DNA from 2 places in the Leifsonia sp. EB34 genome. Region 2 is predicted to be linked to the other one. Evidence: predicted binding sites of a transcription regulator. Region 2 holds the regulator's gene; the other holds the start of a gene.
The links. Region 2 encodes LexA, which represses DNA repair genes until DNA is damaged. Its sites were predicted from a motif close to TCGAACANNTGTTCGA; they were not measured.
Positions count from the first base shown of each region.

Region 1: uvrA (excinuclease ABC subunit UvrA) is a predicted target of LexA. The motif match lies at 4,161-4,176, and genes of this name have one in related genera.

Region 1 covers NZ_JBGCCV010000002.1:1,076,546-1,083,985, reverse strand. Annotated here, with positions in the region: gene uvrC (excinuclease ABC subunit UvrC) at 1-1,108, opposite strand, end outside; gene uvrA (excinuclease ABC subunit UvrA) at 1,118-4,000, opposite strand; gene ABIA36_RS14640 (hypothetical protein) at 4,256-4,843, opposite strand; gene ABIA36_RS14635 (DUF58 domain-containing protein) at 4,840-6,168, opposite strand; gene ABIA36_RS14630 (AAA family ATPase) at 6,168-7,211, opposite strand; gene ABIA36_RS14625 (hypothetical protein) at 7,381-7,440, opposite strand, start outside.
Region 2 covers NZ_JBGCCV010000002.1:771,529-778,968, forward strand. Annotated here, with positions in the region: gene metE (5-methyltetrahydropteroyltriglutamate--homocysteine S-methyltransferase) at 1-899, shown strand, start outside; gene ABIA36_RS13170 (metallopeptidase family protein) at 988-1,335, shown strand; gene lexA (transcriptional repressor LexA) at 1,409-2,080, opposite strand; gene ABIA36_RS13180 (LysM peptidoglycan-binding domain-containing protein) at 2,317-2,736, shown strand; gene ABIA36_RS13185 (histidinol-phosphate transaminase) at 2,957-4,081, shown strand; gene hisB (imidazoleglycerol-phosphate dehydratase HisB) at 4,078-4,680, shown strand; gene hisH (imidazole glycerol phosphate synthase subunit HisH) at 4,677-5,309, shown strand; gene priA (bifunctional 1-(5-phosphoribosyl)-5-((5-phosphoribosylamino)methylideneamino)imidazole-4-carboxamide isomerase/phosphoribosylanthranilate isomerase PriA) at 5,371-6,117, shown strand; gene ABIA36_RS13205 (SseB family protein) at 6,374-7,165, shown strand; gene ABIA36_RS13210 (SCO4848 family membrane protein) at 7,261-7,440, shown strand, end outside.

The sequences.
Region 1 (7,440 bases), 310 kb from region 2:
CCTTCTCGCCGCGCTGGGCGACCCGCAACTCCACCCGGCCGGTCGACTTCGGGCCGCGACGCACCGGGGCGGCTTCGTCGGCCTCCACACGCCGGGCCATCAGCCACTGCTCCAGCTCGGTGGCGTCCTCCGGCAGCTCGGGCACGATGATCTCGCGCGGCGGCGCGTCGGCGCCCTCGTAGGCGTTCTGCAGCACCGTCTCGACCAGTTCGCCGAGCGAGATGTCGAGCTCCTTGTCGACCACCCACGAGCGCACACCGCGGATGCGGCCGCCGCGCACGATGAACTGCTGCACCGCGGCGGCGAGCTCGTCGTGCGCGATGCCGAACGCGTCGAGGTCGACGTTCTCCTGCAGGACGACGGCGCTCTTGCCCATCGCCGCTTCGAGCGCGCCGATGGCGTCGCGGTGCCGCGCGGCGGCCTCGTAGTCGAGGGTGCTCGCCGCCTGCTTCATCTTCTCGGTGAGGTCGCGGATGTACTTCGTGTCGTTGCCGGCCATGAACGAGACGAAGTCCTCGGCGAGCTCGCGGTGGTCCTCCGGGCTGATCCGGCCGACGCAGGGCGCGGCGCACTTGCCGATGTCGCCGAGCAGGCAGGGCCGCCCGGTCAGCTCGGCCCGGCGGTAGACGCCGTCCGAGCAGCTCCGGACCGGGAAGGCCTTGAGCATCAGGTCGACCGTGTCGCGGATCGCCCAGACCTTCGTGTAGGGGCCGAAGTAGCGGGCGTCCTTGAGGTTGCGGTTGCGGGTGACCATGACCCGCGGGATGCGCTCCCCCAGCGTCACCGCGAGGTACGGGTACGACTTGTCGTCCCGGAACTGCACGTTGAACGGCGGGTTGAACTCCTTGATCCAGGTGTACTCGAGCTGCAGCGCCTCGAACTCGCTCGCGACGACCGTCCACTCGACGCTCGCCGCCGTCGTGACCATGCGGCGGGTGCGCTCGTGGAGGCTCCGGAGCGGCTGGAAGTAGTTGCTCAGCCGCGCGCGGAGGTTCTTCGCCTTGCCGACGTAGAGCACCCGCCGGTTCTTGTCGCGGAACCGGTAGACGCCCGGCTGCGTCGGGATCTCGCCGGCCTTGGGGCGGTAGCCGACCGTGTCCGTACTCACAGCGCGATCCTACGCGGCGCCGCGGACGCGCTCGGAGCCGAGGGCGCCCTCCCCCTGGAGGATCTCCTTGAGGAAGTAGCCCGTGTGGCTGCCCGGCGTCTCCGCCACCTGCTCCGGCGTGCCGGTCGCGATGACCGCGCCGCCGCCCGCGCCGCCTTCGGGACCCATGTCGATGATCCAGTCGGCCGACTTGATGACGTCGAGGTTGTGCTCGATGACGATGACCGTGTTGCCCTTGTCGAGCAGCCCGTTCAGCACCAGCAGGAGCTTGCGGACGTCCTCGAAGTGCAAACCCGTGGTCGGCTCGTCCAGCACGTACACGCTGCGGCCGTTCGACCGGCGCTGCAGCTCCGTCGCCAGCTTGACGCGCTGCGCCTCGCCGCCGGACAGGGTCGTCGCGCTCTGGCCGAGCCGGACGTAGCCGAGGCCGACGTCCACGAGGGTCTGCAGGTAGCGGTGGATCGCCGAGATCGGCCGGAAGAACTCCGCTGCCTCGCTGATCGGCATGTCGAGCACCTCGGCGATGTTCTTGCCCTTGTAGTGCACGGTCAGGGTGTCGCGGTTGTACCGCGCTCCCCCGCACACCTCGCACGCCACGTAGACGTCGGGCAGGAAGTTCATCTCGATCTTGATCGTGCCGTCGCCCGAGCAGGTCTCGCAGCGACCGCCCTTGACGTTGAAGCTGAACCGGCCCGGCAGGTAGCCGCGGACCTTGGCCTCCGGCGTCTCGGCGAACAGGGTGCGGATGCGATCGAAGACGCCGGTGTAGGTCGCCGGGTTGGAGCGCGGTGTGCGTCCGATCGGCGCCTGGTCGACGTGCACGACCTTGTCGAGGTTCTCGAGGCCGGTGACCGTGCGGTGCTTGCCCGGCAGCTTGCGGGCGCCGTTGAGCTTGTTGGCGAGCACCCGGTACAGGATGTCGTTGACCAGCGACGACTTGCCCGAACCCGAGACGCCCGTGACCGCGACGAAAGCGCCGAGCGGGAAGTCGACCGACACCTTCTTGAGGTTGTTGGCCTCCGCGTCGACCACCCGGATCACGCGCTTCTTGTCGATCTTCCGCCGCTTCTCCGGGATGACGATCTCGCGACGCCCGGCCAGGTAGTCGCCGGTGAGCGACTCGGTGTTGGCGAGCAGCTCGTCGTACGACCCGGAGTGCACCACGTGACCTCCGTTGACGCCGGCGCCCGGGCCGATGTCCACGATCCAGTCGGCCGTGCGGATGGTGTCCTCGTCGTGCTCGACCACGATCAGGGTGTTGCCGAGGTCGCGCAGCGCGACGAGCGTGTCGATCAGGCGGCGGTTGTCGCGCTGGTGGAGGCCGATGCTCGGCTCGTCCAGCACGTAGAGCACGCCGGTGAGTCCCGACCCGATCTGGGTCGCGAGCCGGATGCGCTGGGCCTCGCCGCCCGACAGCGTCGCCGCCGCGCGGGCCAGGTCGAGGTAGCTGAGGCCCACCTGGATGAGGAAGTCGAGGCGGATCTTGATCTCGCGCAGCACCTGCGCGCCGATCTTCTGCTCGCGCTCGGTGAGGTGCAGCTTCTCCATGAACGCGCGGGCGTCCGACAGGCTGAGCAGGGACGCGTCGGCGATCGATGCGCCGTGGACCAGCACCGAGAGCACCTCGGGCTTCAGACGCTTGCCCTTGCAGACCGGGCACGGCACCTCGCGGAGATACTCGGCCCAGCGGGCGCGCTGGGTGTCGGTCTCGGCCTGGGCGTACTGGCGCTCGATGTAGGGCACGACGCCCTCGAAGCCGGACGTGTAGGACATCTCGCGGCCGTAGCGGTTCTTCCACCGCACCTTGACCTCGAAGTTGTCGCCGCGGAGGACGGCCTCCCTGACGTTCTCCGGCAGTTTCTTCCACGGCGTCTTCAGCGAGAAGCCGAGGTCGCGCGCGAGGCCGTCGAGCAGCTTCTCGTAGTAGTTGAAGAGGCCCTTGCCCTGCGTGGTCCACGGGACGATGACGCCCTCGGCGATGCTGAGCTCGTCGTCGCCGAGCAGGAGGTCTTCGTCCACCGACATGCGGGTGCCGAGGCCGGAGCACTCCGGGCAGGCGCCGAACGGCGCGTTGAACGAGAAGGTGCGCGGCTCGATCTCGGTCAGCTGGATGGGGTGGCCGTTGGGGCAGGACAGCTTCTCGCTGAACGTCTGCCACGCCGCGGCGCCCTCGCGGTCCACGAAGTTGACCTGGACCAGGCCGTCGGTGAGCCGCAGCGCGGTCTCCAGCGAGTCGGTGAGCCGGCCGAGGATGTCGGGACCGGCGACGAGGCGGTCGACCACGACCGAGATGTCGTGCTTGTACTGCTTCTTGAGCGTCGGCGGCTCGCTGAGCTGGATCTGCTCGCCGTCCACGATCGCGCGCGAGTAGCCGCTCGCCGCGAGCTCCTTGAAGAGGTCGACGAACTCGCCCTTCTTCTGGGAGATGACCGGGCTGACCACCATGTAGCGCGTGCCGGGCTCCAGCTCCATGAGCTGGTCGGCGATCTGCTGCACCGTCTGGCGCTGGATCTTCTCGCCGCAGACCGGGCAGTGCGGGACGCCGACGCGCGCCCAGAGCAGGCGCATGTAGTCGTAGATCTCGGTGATCGTGCCGACCGTCGACCGCGGGTTGCGGTTGGTGGACTTCTGGTCGATCGACACCGCGGGGCTCAGCCCCTCGATGAAGTCGACGTCGGGCCGGTCGACCTGGCCGAGGAACTGCCGCGCGTAGGCGGACAGCGACTCGACGTACCGGCGCTGCCCCTCCGCGAAGATCGTGTCGAACGCGAGCGACGACTTGCCCGAGCCGGACAGGCCGGTGAAGACCACCAGCGAGTCGCGCGGGATCTCGAGGTCGACATTGTGGAGGTTGTGCACCCGGGCCCCCCGGACGCTGAGGTGCGACCCCACGACCGCGCTCGGATTGACCGTGCTCGGATTGCCTGCCGAACTCCTGCTGCCCGAACTCCTGCTATTGAGAGTGCTCACTCGTTCCATTCTCCGCTATTCGCCGTGGCCCCACCCGCGTGTTCGCCCACCGCGCACGGCGCGATGCCCCCTGTCGGCGAGTTCGAAGCTTTGTTCGATTCTAGCAAGCCGGACAGAGGATGTGCGACCACGCGGCAGCGTACGCCGGACCACCGACATTCGGCACCGGCGCTGCGTTCACGCGCGCGGACGGGCGAGCAGAAGTGCCGCCACGAGGGCCACGAGCCCCACGATCGCGGCCCCCGACACCAGCGCGAGCCACGGCGCCGCGGACGGCCGGGCGAGGAGCAGCAGCACGACCGCGGCGGCCTGAACGGGGACCTGGATGAGGACCAGGCGGCGCAACGACGGCAGCAGCACGGCCGGCTGCAACCGTGCGGTTGCGGGCAGGACGAGCATCCACGCCGCGAGGACGTGCAGCACGTGCACGGCCGCGATCACGGCGAGCAGCCGGAGGGTGAGCGTGCCCGGCTCGAGGAGGGTGGAGAACGCGAGCACGGCGATGAGGACCCACGCCACCCGCCAGCGCGGGACGGCGACGGCGACCGCGGTGAGGAGGACGGCCAGGGCCGGCCACGGCCCGCTGGGGGCGGTGGTGAGGGCGAGCGGGACGGCGACGACCACGAAGGCGACGTGCAGGGACCAGGCGGGCACGGTGAGGCCGAGGTCGGGGACGGGTGCGGAGGCAGGTGCGGAGGCGGGGGCGGTCGGCGCCGCCTCGCCGCTCATCCCCGCCTCGCCGTTCATCCCCGCCTCGCCGTTCATCCCCGCCTCCGTGGCGTCGCAAGCCGCCGCAGCATCGCGTCGCGCTCGGGCGACGCCCACACCAGAAGCTCCGCCCCCGCGGCGCGGAGCCGGTCCAGGCGGAGCCCTCGCTCCAGGTCCACGATCCGCAGCGCCAGCCGTTCCCTGGCCGGAAGTTGGTCCACGCTGCGCGGCGGGAGCACATCCACGGCGATCACCCGGTGGCCCGCCGCCCGCCAGGTGAGCGCCAGGCGCATGGCCTGGTCGTCCAGGAAAGTGGACATCACGAATACGACGGCCCCCTGCGCGAGCCGCGGCGCCCGCGCGCGCTCGGTCGCCGAGCCGTGCGCCGAAGTCAGCTCGACGGCGCGCCGCACCCGGTGCAGGTGCCGCGCGCCCGCGCGCGGCGGCAGCGCACGGCGGGCGTCGGAGAGGTCGTCGAAGCCCACGCGGTCGGACGCGGCGGCGTACGCGTCCGCCAGGGAGACGGCGGCCTCCCTGGCGAGGTCGAGGGAGGTCGCGCCCGGCCGCGGGTACGGCGCCGCCCAGCCGGCGACCGCGCCGGGGAGGTCGTCGCGCGCGTCCAGCACCAGCTGCACCGCGGCGTCGGAGGTCGCGGTGGTCCGGCGCACGTAGAGCTCGCCGGGGCGCTGGGCGAGCCGTGCTGTCGCCTTCCAGTCGATCCGTCGCAGCCGGTCACCGGGGCGGAACCGGTCGATGTCCCGGAACTCGCCGCCGTCGCCCGGCCGCGCGGACACGTGGCCGCCGGTCAGGCCGAGCAGACGTGCGGGCAGCGGGAGGCTGCGCACCCGCTGCGCGGCCGGCCGCACCACGCGCTCGGCGACGGCCGGGAGGCCGGGGTCGCCGGTCCACGCGGCGTCCGGCCCGATCCCGCGGGCGGCGAGCGAGAGGATCCGCTGCGGGCCGGAGTGCGAGACGGCGACGCGGAAGCGCAGCCGGGCGCCCTCGCGCGGCGTCACCACGGCGTCCTCGGGCTGCCGGTCGGCCCGGTGGACCCGGAGCTGGACGCCGTCCACGCGCCCGTCCGCCTCCGCCACCGCGTCGACGTGCACGCGGCCGTCCGGCTCGTCGCCGGCGATGGTCGCGCGGGTGCGGGCCGCCGCGGACTCCGGACGGGCCGACCAGCCGACGACCGCCGCCAGCAGTAGCGGCGCCGCGACCAGCACCAGCTCCACCCGGGAGAGCACGAACGCGGCGACCAGGCACACGGTCGCCACGACCGCGGCAGCGGTCACCGCCGGGCTCAGCGCCCACCCGGAGCCGCCGGCCCGCGCCTCCGTCCGCTCGCGAGGGCCGGGCATGCGCGCCCGGGACCAGAGCGACATCAGTCCGCGGTCTCCCGCTCGCGCGTGCCGACCGCCGGCGGCCCGGGCACCGAGGACACGACCTCCTCGACCACCTGCGACGCGCTCACACCGCTGGTCCAGGCCTGCACCGTCAGCGTCAGCCGGTGCGCGAGGACCGGCACCGCGACGCGCTTGACGTCGTCGGGGATGACGAAGTCGCGGCCGGCGAGCACCGCCAGCGCCCGGGCGACCAGTAGGAGGCCCTGCGACCCGCGCGGGGACGCGCCGACCTCCACCGAGCGGTGGCGGCGGGTGGCGGCGGCCAGCCGCACGCAGTACGCGGCGATGTCGGGATCGACGTCCACGCGCTCGACCCCGGCTTGCATGGCCAGGAGGGTCTGCGCGTCCGTGACCGGCTCCACGGTGGCGACCTCGTGCCGCCGGGCGACGCGGGCGAGGAGCACCTGCGTCTCGCCGTCCGCGTCCGGGTAGCCGACGCCGAGCCGCACCATGAACCGGTCGAGCTGCGCCTCCGGGAGGGCGTAGGTGCCCTCCGACTCGATCGGGTTCGCCGTCGCGACAACGTGGAACGGCCGCGGCAGCGGGAAACTGCGCCCCTCCACGGACACCTGCCCCTCGGCCATCGCCTCCAGCAGCGCGGACTGCGTCTTCGGCGACGTGCGGTTGATCTCGTCGGCGAGGAACAGCCCGGTGAACACCGGCCCCGGCCGGAACTCGAACTCGGCGGTCGACGGCACGTAGACGAACGAGCCGGTGATGTCCGACGGCAGCAGGTCGGGCGTGCACTGCAGCCGCCGGAAGTCCAGGCCGACGGCGCTCGCGATGCTGCGCGCGGCGAGCGTCTTGCCGAGACCCGGGACGTCCTCGAACAGCACATGGCCGCCGGCGAGGACGGTGGCGAGCGCGATGTGCAGGGGCTCGCGCATCCCGACGACGACGGACTCGACCCGGTCGAGGACGTCGGCGCCGAGGCGGGCGACCTCGCTGACCGGGAGAGGTTCGGGGAGCGCGCCGGCGACGGCGGGGGTCGGGGCGTCGGTGGTGGAGGTCTCCGGGGTCATAGGGTTCCTGTCGTGTCGGCGCCGCGGAAGCTGCGGGTGGTGGACGGGGTGGGCGTCATGCGGCGCACCGGTCGGAGGTGAGCGGGACGCCGGGTCGTGGACAGAGCGGCCGTCATGCCGCGCCCCGGTCGGAGGTGAGCGGGACGCCGGGTAGTGGACAGAGCGGCCGTCATGCCGCGCCCCGGTCGGAGGTGAGCGGGACGGTCGAACCGTCGGCCGCCCCCGGTCC
Region 2 (7,440 bases):
GCATGCAGGCCGAGATCAAGCGCGTGGTCGACCTCCAGGAGGAGATCGGGATCGACGTCATCGTGCACGGCGAGCCCGAGCGCAACGACATGGTGCAGTACTTCGCCGAGAACCTGGACGGCTTCGCGGTCACCAAGAACGGCTGGGTGCAGTCGTACGGATCGCGCTGCACGCGGCCGTCGATCCTGTGGGGCGACGTGTCGCGGCCAAAGCCGATCACGGTGGACTGGTCGACGTACACGCAGACGCTGACCGAGAAGCCGGTCAAGGGGATGCTGACCGGGCCGGTCACGATCCTGGCGTGGTCGTTCGTCCGCGACGACCAGCCGCTCGGCGAGACCGCACGGCAGGTCGCCCTGGCCCTGCGCGACGAGATCGCGGACCTGGAGGCCGCGGGCATCCGCGTCGTGCAGGTGGACGAGCCGGCGCTGCGCGAGCTGCTGCCGCTGAAGCGCGCCGACCAGGCCGGGTACCTGGAGTGGTCGGTCGGGTCGTTCCGGCTCGCGACCTCCGGGGTGGCGGACGCGACGCAGATCCACACGCACCTCTGCTACTCGGAGTTCGGGGTGGTCATAGACGCGATCCGCAACCTCGACGCCGACGTGACCAGCATCGAGGCCGCCCGCAGCCGGATGGAGGTCGTCCACGACATCCAGCGCTCCGGCTTCGAGCACGGCATCGGCCCGGGCGTGTACGACATCCACTCGCCGCGCGTGCCGTCGGTCGCCGAGGTGACCGAGCTGCTGGAGACGGCGCTCAGCGCGATCCCGGGGCGTCAGCTCTGGGTGAACCCGGACTGCGGGCTGAAGACCCGCGGGTACGACGAGACGGTGGCGTCGCTGCGCAACATCATCGCGGCGACCCGCGACGTGCGGGAGCGGGTGGGCGTCAGCGCCTGACCTGTCCTGCTGCCGGAGGCCGCGTTTCCCGTTCCGCTCTGCGCGGACGTGGGGGCGCGGCCTCCGCCGGTTCGGGGAGGATGAGCGCATGCGCATTGCGGACGACGAGTTCGAGCGGCTCGTGGACGACGTCTTCGACGGCCTCCCGGACGACATGGTGCGGCCGCTGGAGAACGTGGCGATCATCATCCAGGACCAGCCGCCGGGTGCGCGGCCGCGGCTGTACGGGCTGTACACCGGGCATCCGCTGACGCGGCGCGGGGTCTACGGGTTCGGGGAGCTGCCGGACCGGATCACGCTGTTCCGCAACAACCTCGAGGCGTCGTGTTCGACGGTCGAGGAGCTGCGGGCTCGGGTGCGTGTCACGCTCGTGCACGAGATCGGGCACTACTTCGGGCTGGACGACGCCCGGTTGCAGGAGCTCGGCTGGGCCTGAGCGGCGTGCGATTCGTGCCGAATGTGGGCTCTGGGCGCGCCGAAGTCGACGTTCGGCACGACTCGCGGAGTGGTCAGACGGTGCGGAGGACTGCGACGACCTTGCCGAGGATGGTCGAGAAGTCGCCCAGGATCGGCTCGAAGTTGGAGTTGCGCGGGAGCAGCCAGGTGTGGCCGTCGCGCTGGCGGAACACCTTGACGGTGGCCTCCTCGTCGAGCATGGCCGCGACGATGTCGCCGTTCTCCGCGGTGCTCTGCGCCCGGACGACCACCCAGTCGCCGTCGCAGATGGCGGCGTCGATCATGGATTCGCCGACGACCTTGAGCATGAACAGCTCACCGTTGCCCACGAGCTGGCGGGGGAGCGGGAAGACCTCCTCCACCTGCTGCTCGGCGGTGATCGGGACACCGGCGGCGATGCGGCCGACGAGCGGGACCATCGCGGCGTCGCCGACAGGGGTCTGATTCTCGAAGTCGGGGGTGGTCGTCGAGGGGAGGTCGATGAGGATCTCCAACGCGCGGGGCCGGTTCGGGTCGCGGCGGAGGTAGCCGCTCAGCTCGAGCTGGTTGAGCTGGTGGGTGACGGACGAGAGGCTTGAGAGGCCGACCGCGTCGCCGATCTCGCGCATGCTCGGCGGGTAGCCCCGCGTGCTCACCGAGCGCTGGATCACGTCGAGGATGGCGAGCTGCTTCTCGCTCAGGTTCTTGCGGCGCCGCGTGCGCGGAGCCTGGTTCTCGTTCGACACGCTCGTCCCTTCGTGACCGTCCCCGCCACCCGGCGGAACCGAATGTCGGTGGTGCCTGGTTGTCTTACGTCCAGACAATCGAAACTGTATCCACAGTACGGCTGCCCGACAAACATGTGTTCGAGTGTGTCTCGAAATACGTGCCAGATTCGTCGCCGGACCGAGGATTGCGGTCTCGGACATTCGAAGATATATTCGGAACAGAGCTTCGAGCGAAGCCTTTGGAGGTCACGATCATGAGCGCAGTGGTGATGCACACCGTCGGGATGAGCGGCGCGCGGTTGAACGGCGCTGGGGTGAGCGGCGCTGGGGCCGGGAGCGTTGAGACCGCGAGCGTCGGCGCGCGCGTTCGGCTGCGGCTGACCCGGCGTGGGCGGGTCGTGCTGACGATGCTCGTTGCTCTGCCGATCGTGATCGGGGCGATGGTGTTCGCGCTCAACGGTGGGGGTGCGGCGGCGACGGGGGAGCAGACGCACGTGACCTTCCAGTACGTGACGGTGCAGTCGGGGGACTCGCTGTGGTCGGTGGCGTCGCGGATCGCGCCCAACGCGGACCCGCGCAACGTGATCGCCGACCTGGTCAACCTCAACGGACTGTCCTCGGCGGTCGTCACCCCGGGGCAGCAGCTCGCGATCCCGACGCAGTACGGGAAGTAGGGGCGCGGCGGCTCCGCCGCGGCTCGGCCGCCGCCCAAGAAGGAAATCTGGCGCGACAGGCCGAGGCGGTTCCTGCAGAAGGGGGTTCGGCAGGAGATTGGGGCGGGTTCTCCTTCCGACGGGAGGCGCGGCAGGCGGGTGCGGGTGCGAGCGCGGGCGCGGGTGCCGGGCGCGGCGTCACACGGCGGAAGCCCTCAGGCTCGCTGACTACCATTGAGGGGTGACCTCCCTCTCCGATCTTCCGATCCGTGACGACCTGCGCGGCCGCACCCCGTACGGGGCGCCGCAGAAGGTCGTGCCCGTCGCGTTGAACGTGAACGAGAACACGCATCCGGTCCCGGAGGACGTCGCCGCCGACATCGTCGCGCGGGTCGCCGTCGCGGTGACCGGGGTGAACCGCTACCCGGACCGGGAGTTCACGGAGCTCCGCAAGGCGTTCGCCCGCTACCTCGGGCACGACCTCACCGCCGAGCAGATCTGGGCGGCCAACGGGTCCAACGAGGTGCTGCAGCACATCCTGCAGGCGTTCGGCGGGCCGGGCCGCAGCCTCCTCGGGTTCGCGCCCACGTACTCCATGTACCCGTTGCTGGCCTCCGGGACCGGCACGAGCTGGATCGCGGCCGGGCGCGACGCCGACTTCGAGTTGTCGCCGGAGACCGCGGCAGCGGCCGTGCGCGAGCACGACCCCGACATCGTCATCCTCTGCTCGCCCAACAACCCGACCGGGACCCCGCTCACGCTCGAGACGGTCGAGGCCGTCTACGCGGCGGCGCGCGGCATCGTGATCGTGGACGAGGCGTACGCGGAGTTCATGCCGGAGGGCGAGCCGTCGGCGCTCACGCTCCTCCCGGGCCGGGAGCGGCTGCTCGTCTCGCGCACGATGAGCAAGGCGTTCGCCTTCGCCGGCGCGCGCGTCGGCTACCTGGCCGCCGACCCGGCCGTGGTGGACGCGCTCAGGCTGGTCCGGCTGCCATACCACCTCTCCGCGATCACGCAGGCCGCCGCCCTCGGGGCGCTCGCGCACTCCGACGAGATGCTCGCGATGGTCGGCGAGATCCGCGCGCAGCGCGACCGGCTGGTCGTGGAGCTCGCGGAGCTCGGCTACCGTCCGCACCGCAGCGGCAGCAACTTCGTGCTCTTCGGCGGCGTGGACGACCCGCACGCCGTGTTCGAGGCGCTGCTGGAGCGGGGCGTGCTCATCCGCGACGTCGGCATCCCGAACCACCTCCGGGTCACCGCGGGCACCGAGACCGAGACGACCGCGTTCCTGGAGGCGCTGCGTGCGCTCGGGCGGCCGTCCGGAGCCGTGGCGGCCGGCGCGCAGTCGGTAAGCTCGCAGTCATGACGAATCGGACCGCCCAGCTCCAGCGCGCGACCAGCGAGTCCAGCATCGAGCTCAGCCTCGACCTCGACGGCACCGGGAAGTCCGACATCCACACGTCGGTGCCGTTCTACGACCACCTGCTGACCGCGTTCGCCAAGCACTCGCTCACCGACCTGACGGTGCGGGCGAGCGGGGACACCGACATCGACGTGCACCACACGGTGGAGGACGTCGCGATCGTGCTCGGCCAGGCCATCCGGGAGGCGCTCGGCGACAAGTCCGGCATCTCCCGCTACGGCGACGCGCTTGTCCCGCTCGACGAGGCGCTCGTGCAGGCCGTGGTCGACATCTCCGGGCGCCCCTACCTCGTGCACGCCGGCGAGCCGGCCGGGTTCGAGTTCCATCTGATCGGCGGGCACTTCACCGGGTCGATGGTGCGGCACGTCTTCGAGGCGATCGCGTACAACGCCGGGCTGACCGTGCACGTCACCGTGGTCGGCGGCCGCGACCCGCACCACATCGCGGAGGCCGAGTTCAAGGCGTTCGCGCGCGCGTTCCGGCAGGCGAAGGCGCTCGACCCGCTGGTGTCCGGCATCCCGTCGACGAAGGGCGCACTGTGAGCGCACCCGACGTCGTCGTCTTCGACTACGGCACCGGCAACGTCCACTCCGCGGTCAAGGCGCTGGAGGCCGCCGGCGCGAACGTCGAGCTCACCGGCAACCGCCGGCGCGCGCAGGAGGCCGACGGCCTCCTGGTCCCGGGCGTCGGCGCGTTCGCCGCGGTCACCGAGGCGCTGCGCCGCTCGCACGGCGACGAGGTGATCGACCGCCGACTCGCGGGCGGCCGCCCGGTGCTCGGCATCTGCGTCGGCATGCAGGTGCTGTTCGAGCGCGGCGTCGAGCACGGCGTCGAGACCGAGGGGCTCGGCGAGTGGCCGGGCACGGTCGACCTCCTCCAGGCCGACGTCGTCCCGCACATGGGCTGGAACACCGTCGAGGCGCCGGAGGACTCCGTGCTGTTCGACGGCATCCGCGACGAGCGCTTCTACTTCGTCCACTCGTACGCGGCGCAGGAGTGGACACTGGAGGCCACCGGGCCGTTCCAGCAGCCGCGGGTGACCTGGGCCGAGCACGGCTCGCGCTTCGTCGCAGCGGTGGAGAACGGACCGCTCAGCGCGACCCAGTTCCACCCGGAGAAGTCCGGCGAGGCCGGCCTGAAGCTGCTGCGCAACTGGATCGGCTCGCTCTAGCGACCATTCCCCGTCCGCGACGCGGACCCGAACGACCCCGACAGAGGAAACACACACCGACATGAGCGAACTCACCAACCGGCCCAAGCTCGTCCTGCTGCCCGCCGTCGACGTCGCCGACGGCAAGGCCGTGCGGCTCACGCAGGGCGAGGCCGGCAGCGAGACCAGCTACGGCGACCCGGTCGACGCCGCCGCCGAATGGGTGGACGCCGGCGCCGAGTGGATCCACCTGGTCGACCTGGACGCCGCGTTCGGCCGGGGCGACAACCGCGACCTCCTCAAGAAGGTCATCGACAACACCACGGGCGTCCACATCGAGCTCTCCGGCGGCATCCGCGACGACGCGTCGCTGGAGCACGCGCTGGCGATCGGCGCCACCCGCGTCAACCTCGGCACGGCGGCGCTGGAGAACCCGGAGTGGGCGGCCGACGCGATCGCCCGCTACGGCGAGGCCATCGCGGTCGGCCTGGACGTCCGCGGCACGACGCTCGCGGCGCGCGGCTGGACGCGCGAGGGCGGCGACCTGTGGGAGGTGCTGGAGCGCCTCGAGGACGCCGGGTGCGCCCGCTACGTGGTCACCGACGTCACCAAGGACGGCACGCTCAAGGGCCCGAACCTCGACCTGCTCCGCCAGGTGATGGAGCGCACGGACCGTCCGGTGGTGGCCTCCGGCGGCATCTCCAGCCTCGATGACATCGCCGCGCTGCGCGAGCTGGTGCCGCTCGGCCTCGAGGGCGCGATCGTCGGCAAGGCGCTCTACTCCGGGGCGTTCACCCTGCCCGAGGCACTGGATGTCGCCGGCGTCTGAGGCCGGGCGCGACGGCGCCGGGGACGCGGCGCGCGACGGCGCGGGGCGCGCAGCGAGCGCGGCGGATGACGCATCCCGGCGCGCGGGGGATGCGGGCGACCGCCACGAGGCGCTCCCGCACGATGAGGGCGCGGTGGATGACGCCGCCCGGCGCGCGGACGATGCGGACGACCGCCACGAGGCGACCCCGCATGATGGGCACGCGGGCGACCGCTCCGACGCACGGCATGGTCCGACCGCGACCGGCGTCAGCCGACTGTCCGGGTTCGCTGCGACGCTCGCGGGCTTCACGGCATCCTCCGGCGACTCCGCGGGGCAGCCGTGGGAGGGCCGCGAGTTCGACGACAACCCGTTCGGCGACGACGACGGCTCCGCGCCTCCCGAGCTGCTCGGCGCGCTCGCCGCGTTCCGGGCCGGCGAGGTGGGCGCCGAGGCCGTGGTGGACGCGGTGCGCACGGTGCGCCTGCTCATCCCGCTGGTCGCCGAGTTGGGCGAAGAGGGGACCAGCGACGCCGGGCTCGCGATCGACAAGACGCAGGAGCTGTCCATCGTCACCGTCGCCGCTCCGGACGGACGCCGCGTCCTCCCCGTCTTCTCGTCGGTGACGGCGATGCAGGCGTGGAACCCCGCCGCCCGTCCGGTCCCGGCCGCCGGGCCGCGCGCCGCGCTCGCCGCGGCGTCGGAGGACACCGAGCTGCTGGTGCTCGACCCCACGTCGGAGACCGAGTTCGTCCTGCGCCGGCCGGCTGTCTGGGCGCTCGCGCAGGGTCAGGCGTGGCTGCCGAGCCACCGCGACCCGGTCGTGCTGGCGGCGTTCCGGGCGTCGATCGGCTCCGAACTCGGCGTGCTCGACGTGAATCTGGCCGCGGGTGACCCCGGCTACCGCCTCGCCGGCGACGAGCTGGTGGTGCGGCTCACGCTCGCCACAGGCCTGACGGCCGAAGAGCTCAACGCGATCCTGTCCCGGCTCGCGCAGCGCTGGGCCGCCGACGACGCCATCGCCACCCGCGTCGACTCGCTCCGCGTCCAACTCACCGCCGCCTCCTGACACGCGAGTACGCGGATAATCCGCGTACTCGGCGGTTTCTGACCGATTATGCGCGTACTCGAGGGCGGCCGCGCTCCGCCTACGCTGGTGGGATCATGACCGTCTTCGCCGCCCTTGTCCTGTTCGTCAACGCCGTCTTCAACGTGATCGCCTGGCCGCGCTTCTTCGCCCGGGTGCGGTCCGACCAGCGCGCCAGGGACGCTGCCGGCCGCGCGACCGCCTTCCTCCGGGTGCACGCGGCGCTGCTCGGCGTCGCCCTCCTGCTCGCGCTGCTG